2 regions of the Bacillus sp. EB106-06-01-XG163 genome follow, and region 2 is predicted to be linked to the other one. Evidence: riboswitches for the same ligand, from Rfam matches in the RefSeq annotation. Region 2 holds a riboswitch; the other holds the start of a gene.
The links. A riboswitch is a leader RNA that binds a small molecule or an ion and turns the genes downstream of it on or off. The one in region 2 is predicted to bind lysine.
Positions count from the first base shown of each region.

Region 1 (4,429 bases), on a different contig from region 2:
GAAAAGACATCTATGTATTCGGTAAAGACTTCGGCCGCGGCGGAAGCATCATTTATGACAAACTCGGGCTGAAGGCCACAAAACTGACGCAGGAAAAAGCCATTAATCAAGGACCGGGCTACGCCAGCATTTCACTCGAGAAACTGCCTGACTTCGCGGGAGACTACATCTTTATGGGGCCATGGCAGGCCGGCGGTGACGACAAAGGCGTGCTTGACAGCTCAATCTGGAAGAACCTCGATGCCGTCAAACAAAACCATGTCTACCGCATTGATCCGATCGGCTTCTATTTCTCAGACCCGATCTCACTTGAAGGCCAGCTTGACTACATCACAAAAAGCTTAACGAAGTAATCCCGAAGCCGCTGTCACAGCGGCTTTTTATTACGCTTTACACTTGACCGTTTTTTCAGCGGACGCACTGACCATTTAACCGCATTCGAGACCATTCATTATATACACGCCGTCAAAACGTAACCCGCCGCCGCAAATAAAAAAGACATCTCACAGACGTGAGATGTCTTTTTGTCATACCGATTGTCTGTTGTTTGCAAATTTCTTTGAGACGAAAGGATATAACAGCAAACCGACGAAGAACAGCCCGATACCGAGAATAAAGGTCGTTAAATCGGCCGTTCCGGTAATAATGACATAAAAAGAATAAATGCAGGCAAGGATGGCGATGATACCGTCTCTTACTCTTGAACCCTTTATCTCGTCATACGTTTCACCCGTAAAAATGAGCTTCAGGCTGTAAAACGCTGACACGAGATACGGAATCAGATAAGCGAGCGTCGCCGCCGTCGTTAAAAACGTAAACGCGTCACTGATCGTCCGGGAAATAACCGAAAAGATAAAGATCTGTGACATCACGTTCGTTACGATTAACGACACAACCGGGCTTCCCTGTTTATTCGTTTTTGCAAAAGCAGCGGGAAAGTCTCCTGATTTCGCCGCTTGATACGGAACTTCAGAGCCGAGAAGAATCCAGCCGAGCATCGTTCCGAACAGACACAAAATCGCCAGAATCGCCATGATGACGCTTCCCGCATTGCCGACGATCGCGTACAATACGTCAACAAACGGTTTTTCCGAGCCGACAAGCTTACCATGCGGAAGCACGCCCATCGTAATCAATGTTACGATGATATAGATGCTGAGCGCGATCAATAATCCGGTAATGGTGGCGCGTTTCACGTCGCGCTGCGAACGGGCGCGCCCGGATAAGATGACTGCCGATTCAATTCCGACGAACGCCCATAATGTTGAAATCGCCGCATTGTGGATCTGTCCGCCGATTCCCTCAACTGTGTGAGGACCTGTTTGAACCGGAAAATAAAAATGATCGAAAAACGACGTTTGAAACACAAATAAACCTGCAATGATAAAGAAGATAAATCCTAATACTTTTGAAAACGTCGTGACAAAATTTAATTTACTCGCACCGTTAATGCTGGTGACGAGAATCGTGTGAGTGCCCCATAATAAAACCGTACATACGGCAAACGTCAGCAGCTGGCCGAGCGTAACCGCCTGACCGCCGATCGAAAACATTTCACGCTTATCCGTTAAAATCGGGAAAAATGATGTTAAATATCCGGCAAGGCTCGTGATGATCGCCACGTTGCTGATCCAGCTCGCCACCCAGTAGCCCCAGACCATCGTGAAGCCCGCTGCATTCCCTTTTTTCCGATCGCTGAACAGCGCACGCGCATAGCTTTGCGGCCCCGCCGTCAGCTCAGGCTTGCGGATGGATAAGTGGCCGAAGACCAGCGCGATCATTAACACACCGGCTCCCGTTAAAAGCCATGCCGATGTGGCGCCGAACGGGCTCGCGATTTTTGCGAGCGTACTCGGAAGCGAAAAGATGCCCGAGCCTACCATATTTCCTACGACAAACGCCGTTAATAACCAAAAACCCCATTTTTTCGTCTGTTCCATTCCTGTACCTCCTGGTTGTTCATTCGTACGGACCAGACCCCGAGACCATATTTACACGCAAAAAAAGCCTGAACAAAAGTCCATGCTTAAAGAAACACACACCCTTGATCTCCGGATAGCCCTCCGCGAAAAAGCACGCGGCAGTCCTGCACTTATTCAGATACAGTCCCAGCATAAAGAAGGATCGGCTTTCTTTACACTTCGGCGCTGATGCCTTTAACACATGTTTTGCGGCCCCCTATCAGCCTGGCATGTGCGACTCATCATCAAGCGCAACCTCTACCTCACCGAGAAAGAGTGAGGATTTTTATCATTCAATTCTACTCAGAGGTTATCAGAGATAAAAAGATCTGTCAAAGGGAAAAATTAGATGGAAAACGGATAGAGCGTTCGCCCTACCCGTCTTATATGGTCAGCGGTTGTTTTTTTTCTTTTGAACAGCTTCTTGAAGCGGATCGTCTTTCAGAGCTGCACCGGCGTCTTCAAGCGCGCCTTGAATGACGTTTTTGTTTTTATCGCTGTTTTTTCCTTTTTCTTTGTTAAAGAAAGCCATCTGTATCACCTCTTTATCAAATATAGGTACACCTATAATGTGTCTTTTTCCGCGGCAGAATATGCGGAATCCGCGTCTCCTTCCTTTTGGCGGAACAGGTAAAGTTTGTTGATCAAACATGCATTCTCTTGATATATTTGTAATTCAGGGGATTTTGGCAAAAATAAAAAGGAGAAGCGAAAAATGACAGGAAAAACACACATCATGGGAGGCATCGCTTCTTGTTCCGCAATTGCGTATTATTACGGGTATGATCCGGTCCTTATGACCTCAGCGGGTGCCCTCGGGGCGCTGATTCCCGACATATGCCATACGAAAAGCAAAATCGGCAGGACGCTGCCCGTTCTGTCCAAAATCGTAAGCACGGTGTTCGGCCACAGAACGTTTACACACAGCCTGCTGTTTATGCTTATTATGTTTTTCATTACGGCAACCTATATTCCGAATCCGAGCATTTCCGCCGGACTGATGATCGGAATGGCGAGCCATCTTGTGCTTGACGCATGGACCGTCAACGGCATTAAACTGCTGTTTCCGTCCGCCATCCGCTTCCGTCTTCCCCTTTATATGAGAACGGGGAGTTTTTCGGAGCAGCTTGTGCTGGCCGGCTTAACGATTGTATCCTGCTATTATTTATACGAACTGGTTCACAGCCGCATCTCTTAAACAAAAAGCATCTTTCGCTTTTAGGGTGAGGAGTCATACATATGAAGAAAACCTTTTTCAGCAATCATCGGTTTTTATGCCTGTCCATCCTGTTCATGTGGATGAAAACCTATGCCGTTTATAAGCTCGGTTTTGATCTGCAGAACAATTCGGTTCTTGAGGAATGTCTGCTTCTCATTAATCCGCTGAGCTTCATTGTGCCGCTGTTCGGCATCGCCCTGCTGCTGACAGAAAAAAAACAGCGGATCTTTCTGCTTTCGGCAAATGTGATGCTGACGGGAATTTTAATCGCGAATACGGTGTTTTACGGGTTTTATATTGATTTTATCACCATACCAGTTTTGTTTCAGGCGAGCAATATGGGTGATATGGGAAGCAGCGTCCAAGAGCTGTTTCACCCGCTTTATATCGCTTTATTTTTGGATATTGCGGTTTTGTTTTATCTTGGTAAAAGGCATAAAGCTGGTAAAGGTAAAGCCAGCACCCGTACCGTTAAAGCGTATGCGTGGGCATCAGCCGGCCTCATGCTGTGCAACCTTGCGCTGTCTGAGGCTGAGCAGCCGAAGCTGTTCAAGCACCCTTTTGATCGTGAAGCGCTCGTAAAAGGAATCGGCCTGTTCCACTTTCATTTGTATGACACCATTTCGCAGACGCTGAATGCAGGGGCTAAAGCGTTTGCCGACGAAGACAGCCTTGCGGCGGTCGCGAATTACACTCAAGCCGACTACAGCAGGCCGTCCGAATCAAAGTTCGGGCTCGCAAAGGGGCGCAATGTGATTTTTGTTACGCTCGAATCAACACAGCGTTTTGTAATGGATGAGCGGGTCAACGGGCGGGAGATTACCCCGTTTTTAAATAAACTGCGGAAAAAAAGTTATGACTTCACTCATTTTTATCAGCAGACTGAACAGGGAAAAACCTCAGATTCAGAATTCATTACTGCGAATTCGCTGTATCCGTCTTCAAGCGGCGCCGTTTTTTTCACAAAAAGCGGCCACCGGTTCAATACGATGTACCATATGTTAAAAGACCGTCAATACTATTCAGCCGTTCTGCATGCCAATCATAAGGCCTTTTGGAACCGGGATGAGATGTACGGGGCATTCGGAATCGACCGTTTTTTCGACGCGGATGAATTTAAGGTGACACAGGAAAATTCAACAGGCTGGGGCCTGAAGGATAAGGAATTTCTCGAACAGTCAGCGGAAAAATTAAAGAAGCTTCCGCAGCCGTTTTACGCGAGCCTGCTGACTTTGACCAACCATTTTCC
Region 1 covers NZ_JBYTDS010000005.1:3,803-8,231, forward strand. Annotated here, with positions in the region: gene AC3WTF_RS07570 (iron-hydroxamate ABC transporter substrate-binding protein) at 1-353, shown strand, start outside; gene AC3WTF_RS07575 (amino acid permease) at 528-1,940, opposite strand; lysine riboswitch at 2,049-2,230, opposite strand; gene sspJ (small acid-soluble spore protein SspJ) at 2,353-2,493, opposite strand; gene AC3WTF_RS07585 (metal-dependent hydrolase) at 2,677-3,159, shown strand; gene AC3WTF_RS07590 (LTA synthase family protein) at 3,201-4,429, shown strand, end outside.
Region 1: it holds a riboswitch for lysine, as region 2 does, so the genes downstream of both, AC3WTF_RS07575 (amino acid permease) here and AC3WTF_RS04880 (aspartate kinase) in region 2, are expected to answer to the same signal.

Region 2 (4,429 bases):
GGAATTTGAACTGGAAGGACCGCTCGTATCCAGCAGACTCAAACATCAGAAAGAGCCTTGTTTTCAGCTTGAAGCCGGTTTTATAGCCGAACAGATTCAATTGATGAACGATCAGATCGCAGAATCTTATGAACAGGTAAAAAAGAGAGCGGATAAAGTCGTCCTGACTGTAAAATGGGATATGAAGGACCCTGTATAATTGAAAAAAGGCGGTGACTCCAAGTCCCGCCTTTTTGCCTGCCCGTTTACACGGCAGACGGCTGTTTAGAAAGCTCAAACGCATCATGAAGCGCTTCGACCGCTTTCACCATATCATTTTCGCTGACAACCGCTGATACTTTTATTTCAGATGTGCTCACCATTTTGACTTGTACATTTTTTTCCGCCAGTACGGCAAACATGTCCGCGGCGACGCCGGGATTTGAAACCATGCCCGACCCGACAATGGAGACTTTCGCCAGTTTTCTTTCGGTTTCAATTTTTTCATAGTCAAGCGCGTTTTTATATTCTTCAAGCACGGCGACCGTTTGCGCGGCATCTTCCGTTTTCACTGAGAAAGAAATATCCGCTTCCCCATCGTCCGACTGTGTCTGAATAATAATGTCAACGTTGATGTTTCGTTTTGCCAGCGCGGTGAAGATTGTTGAAAGAGTAGTCAGTCCGCTTGTCAGGCCCGTAACGGACACCCTCGTGATCTGGTCTTCAAATGCAATTCCTCTGACGATTAAATTCTGCTCCATTGATGATTCCTCCTCAATTAATGTTCCCGCTTCATGTTCCGTACTTGACCGCACTTCTAAAGGCACTTGGTAGTTTTTCGCGAACTCAACCGCCCGCGGGTGAAGAACACCCGCTCCCAGATTTGCAAGCTCCAGCATTTCATCATAAGAAATTCCCGCCAGTTTTCTCGCTGACCGGACATACCGCGGATCTGTCGTAAATACGCCCGGAACATCTGTATAAATGTCGCATTTATCCGCTTCCAGCGCTGCGGCAAGAGCGACCGCCGTCGTATCGGAACCGCCCCGTCCGAGCGTCGTGATGCCGCCGTCTTCCGTTACGCCCTGAAAACCGGCAACGACTGTAATCCTGCCTTCTGCAAGCTGCGAACGAATCGCCGTGATATCAATATCCGTAATTCTCGCATTGCCGTGAACGGCTTCCGTGCGGACACCCGCCTGCCAGCCCGTATAAGAGACGGCGTCATATCCTTTTTCCTGAAGCGCCATGGCCAAAAGCGAAATCGTGACCTGCTCTCCCGTAGACAAAAGCATATCCATCTCGCGTCTGCTTGGTTCAGATGTGATTTCAGCCGCGAGGTTAACGAGCGCGTCGGTTGATTTTCCCATTGCCGAAACGACGACTACGACGTCATGGCCTTTTTGCTTTTCAGCAATGGCGCGATTTGCGGCATTTTGAATTTTTTCGGCAGAACCGACGGAAGTGCCTCCGAATTTTTGTACGATAAGACCCATACTAGACCACCCTTTACATTTTGGTTCGTGCGGGTGAGGAGAAAAGAGCGTTTTGTCCACAATAAAAAAAGCAATGAGAGGAATAGCTCTCATTGCTTTTTCATATCATTACGATTGATTATGAACAACGAGATAGCCCTCCAAGAAAATAAATTCTTGACAGCCTTACATTTATTTAATGCAAGGCCAGCAAATCACACCGATGGGATGTGATACACTTCGGCGACGCTCCCCTTTCAGCCTTTTTCGCAGAATCCATCATTCTCCAAAGGCTTACTATTGAAGTTCGCACCTCTATCTTCACCATATAACACGATCTTATGAAATTAGTTCACATTCTAGCAGATTTTTCAGAAAAGCACAATACTATTTTTTTAATTTTTCAAACAGCAGCTGGGCCGCCGCGGCCGGCACACCCGCTTTTTTGATATCGTCAAGGCTTGCTTCCTTCATCTTTTTGACAGATCCGAAATGTTTTAAGAGCATTTTTTTGCGTTTTTCGCCGATTCCGGGGATATCATCCAGAACGGATTGAAAGGCGCTTTTTCCCCGAATCTGTCTGTGAAAGCTGATCGCAAAACGGTGAACTTCGTCCTGAATGCGCTGAAGCAGGTAAAACTCTTGGCTGTTCCGCTCCAGAAACACCGGTTCAAGCGGGTCGCCGATCAAAAGGTTGGATGTTCGGTGTTTATCATCTTTCGCCAATCCCGCTACCGGGACATCAAGGCCGAGCTCATTCTCAAGCACGTCGCGCGCCGCGTTAATCTGCCCTTTTCCGCCGTCAATGATGATTAAATCCGGCAGCGGAAGATTTTCGCGAAGCACCCTCGTGTATCTTCTTCTGACGACTTCCCTCATTGAGCCGTAATCATCAGGCCCTGTTACGGTTTTAATTTTATATTTGCGGTATTCCTTTTTATTCGGTTTTCCGTCAATAAAGACAATCATGGCCGATACGGGGTTTGTGCCTTGAATATTGGAGTTGTCAAACGCTTCAATCCGATGCGGCGTGTAAATATTCAGCGCTTCGCCAAGCCGTTCGGCTGCACCGATTGACCGTTCCTCATCCCGCTCGATTAACGAGAATTTTTCCCGCAGAGCGATTTTCGCATTTTTGTGCGCAAGCAAAAGCAGCTCTTTTTTCGGGCCTTTTTTCGGCTGATGCACGGCGGTTTCCAACAGCTCGGTGATCATGTCCCTGTCAACGCTGTCAGGCACCAGAATTTCCTTAGGCAGAAAGTGATTGTTTTTAGAGTAGAACTGGCCGATGAAGGTCAGAAATTCTTCATCCGCTTCCTGATACATCGGAAACATGCTGACGTCGCGTTCGATCAGTTTTCCTTGGCGAATGAAAAAGACTTGGACGCACATCCAGCCTTTATCGTAGGCATATGCAAACACATCGCGGTCCAGAAGGTCATTCATGGTCATTTTTTGCTTCTCCATCGTCGATTCGATGTGAGCAAGCTGGTCGCGGAATTCTTTAGCCCGTTCAAATTCAAGCTTTTCCGCCGCTTCTGCCATTTTCGCTTCGAGCTCTTTTTTGATTTCGTTATGCCCTCCCTTTAAAAAACGGGTGATGTCTTCAACAATCTCGCGGTTTGTCTCCTCAGATATATCCTTTACACATGGGGCGAGGCATTGTCCGAGATGATAATAGAGACAGACGCGGTCCGGAAGCTTTGAGCATTTCCTGAGCGGGTAAAGGCGGTCCAGCAGTTTTTTCGTTTCCCGCGCCGCCTGCACATTCGGATACGGGCCGAAATAGCGTCCTTTGTCTTTTTTGACATTCCGGGTGACAATCAGCCGCGGATGGCGTTCATGGGTGATTTTAATAAAGGGATAGGTTTTATCATCTTTCAGCATGACATTGTATTTCGGATCGTATTTTTTAATCAGATTCATTTCCAAAATAAGCGCTTCAAGATTGGAGGAAGTCACGATATATTCAAAGTCCTCAATCTCCGACACAAGCCGTTGGGTTTTTGCGTCGTGAGAACCGGTGAAATAAGATCGCACCCTGTTTTTCAAGACTTTCGCTTTCCCCACGTAGATGACTGTTTTTTGACGGTCTTTCATTAAATAACAGCCCGGCTGATCGGGAAGGAGGGCCAGCTTTTCTTTCAGTTGTTTATTCATACGTTACCCTTCCTTACATTCATTTCTCGTGTCCATTCAGTGTATCACGAACACTTGTTTTTCTCCATTCTCAGCTTTTGGAAGATCAAAAAAGGCGATTCCCTTTCAAAGGAATCGCCCTGCCGTAACGGAAGCTTTCGGCTTACAGATGTTTGTTTACAAGCTCTTCAAGAGCTTCTTTCGGTTTGAAACCGACAGATGTTTCAACGACTTCTCCGTCTTTCAATACGAGAAGTGTCGGGATGCTCATGACGCCGTATTTACCGGCAGTTTCTTGGTTTTCATCCACGTCGATTTTGACGATTTTCAGTTTGTCTCCCATTTCTTGATCAATCTCTTCAAGAACGGGCGCGATCATTTTACAAGGTCCGCACCAAGGAGCCCAGAAATCAGCCAATACGACACCTTCACTTGTTTCAGCTGAGAACGATTGATCAGTTGCTTTTACGATAGCCATTTTGTTATTCCTCCAATTGTCAAATGATGATTTTTAGTATAGCATCTCCCATTCGTTCATGCTAATTTAATGCTTATATTATTTTCTCCCGATCCCGCCGGAAATAATCTTATTTATACAGTGTATTATAACCGGGCGGCAGGCGTTCAAAACTTAAGATGGATTCGCAGGCAGCGTGATTAGTACAACCGCCATCGGAGGAAGCTCCGCCTCAAGTTTTCCGCCCTTTTGAGCAAACCCGGAAAACGGCTTCGGTTTGACGTTTTCCGGACTGCTGAATGTATTGTGGGCATTCATTTTTTCCGCGTGAAGAATCGTTCCCGAAGGCTTCCCTGTCTTTTTCATGCCCCGCAGTTCA
Region 2 covers NZ_JBYTDS010000003.1:178,655-183,083, reverse strand. Annotated here, with positions in the region: gene AC3WTF_RS04885 (YslB family protein) at 1-199, shown strand, start outside; gene AC3WTF_RS04880 (aspartate kinase) at 246-1,475, opposite strand; lysine riboswitch at 1,601-1,780, opposite strand; gene uvrC (excinuclease ABC subunit UvrC) at 1,842-3,614, opposite strand; gene trxA (thioredoxin) at 3,757-4,071, opposite strand; gene AC3WTF_RS04865 (alpha-N-arabinofuranosidase) at 4,225-4,429, opposite strand, start outside.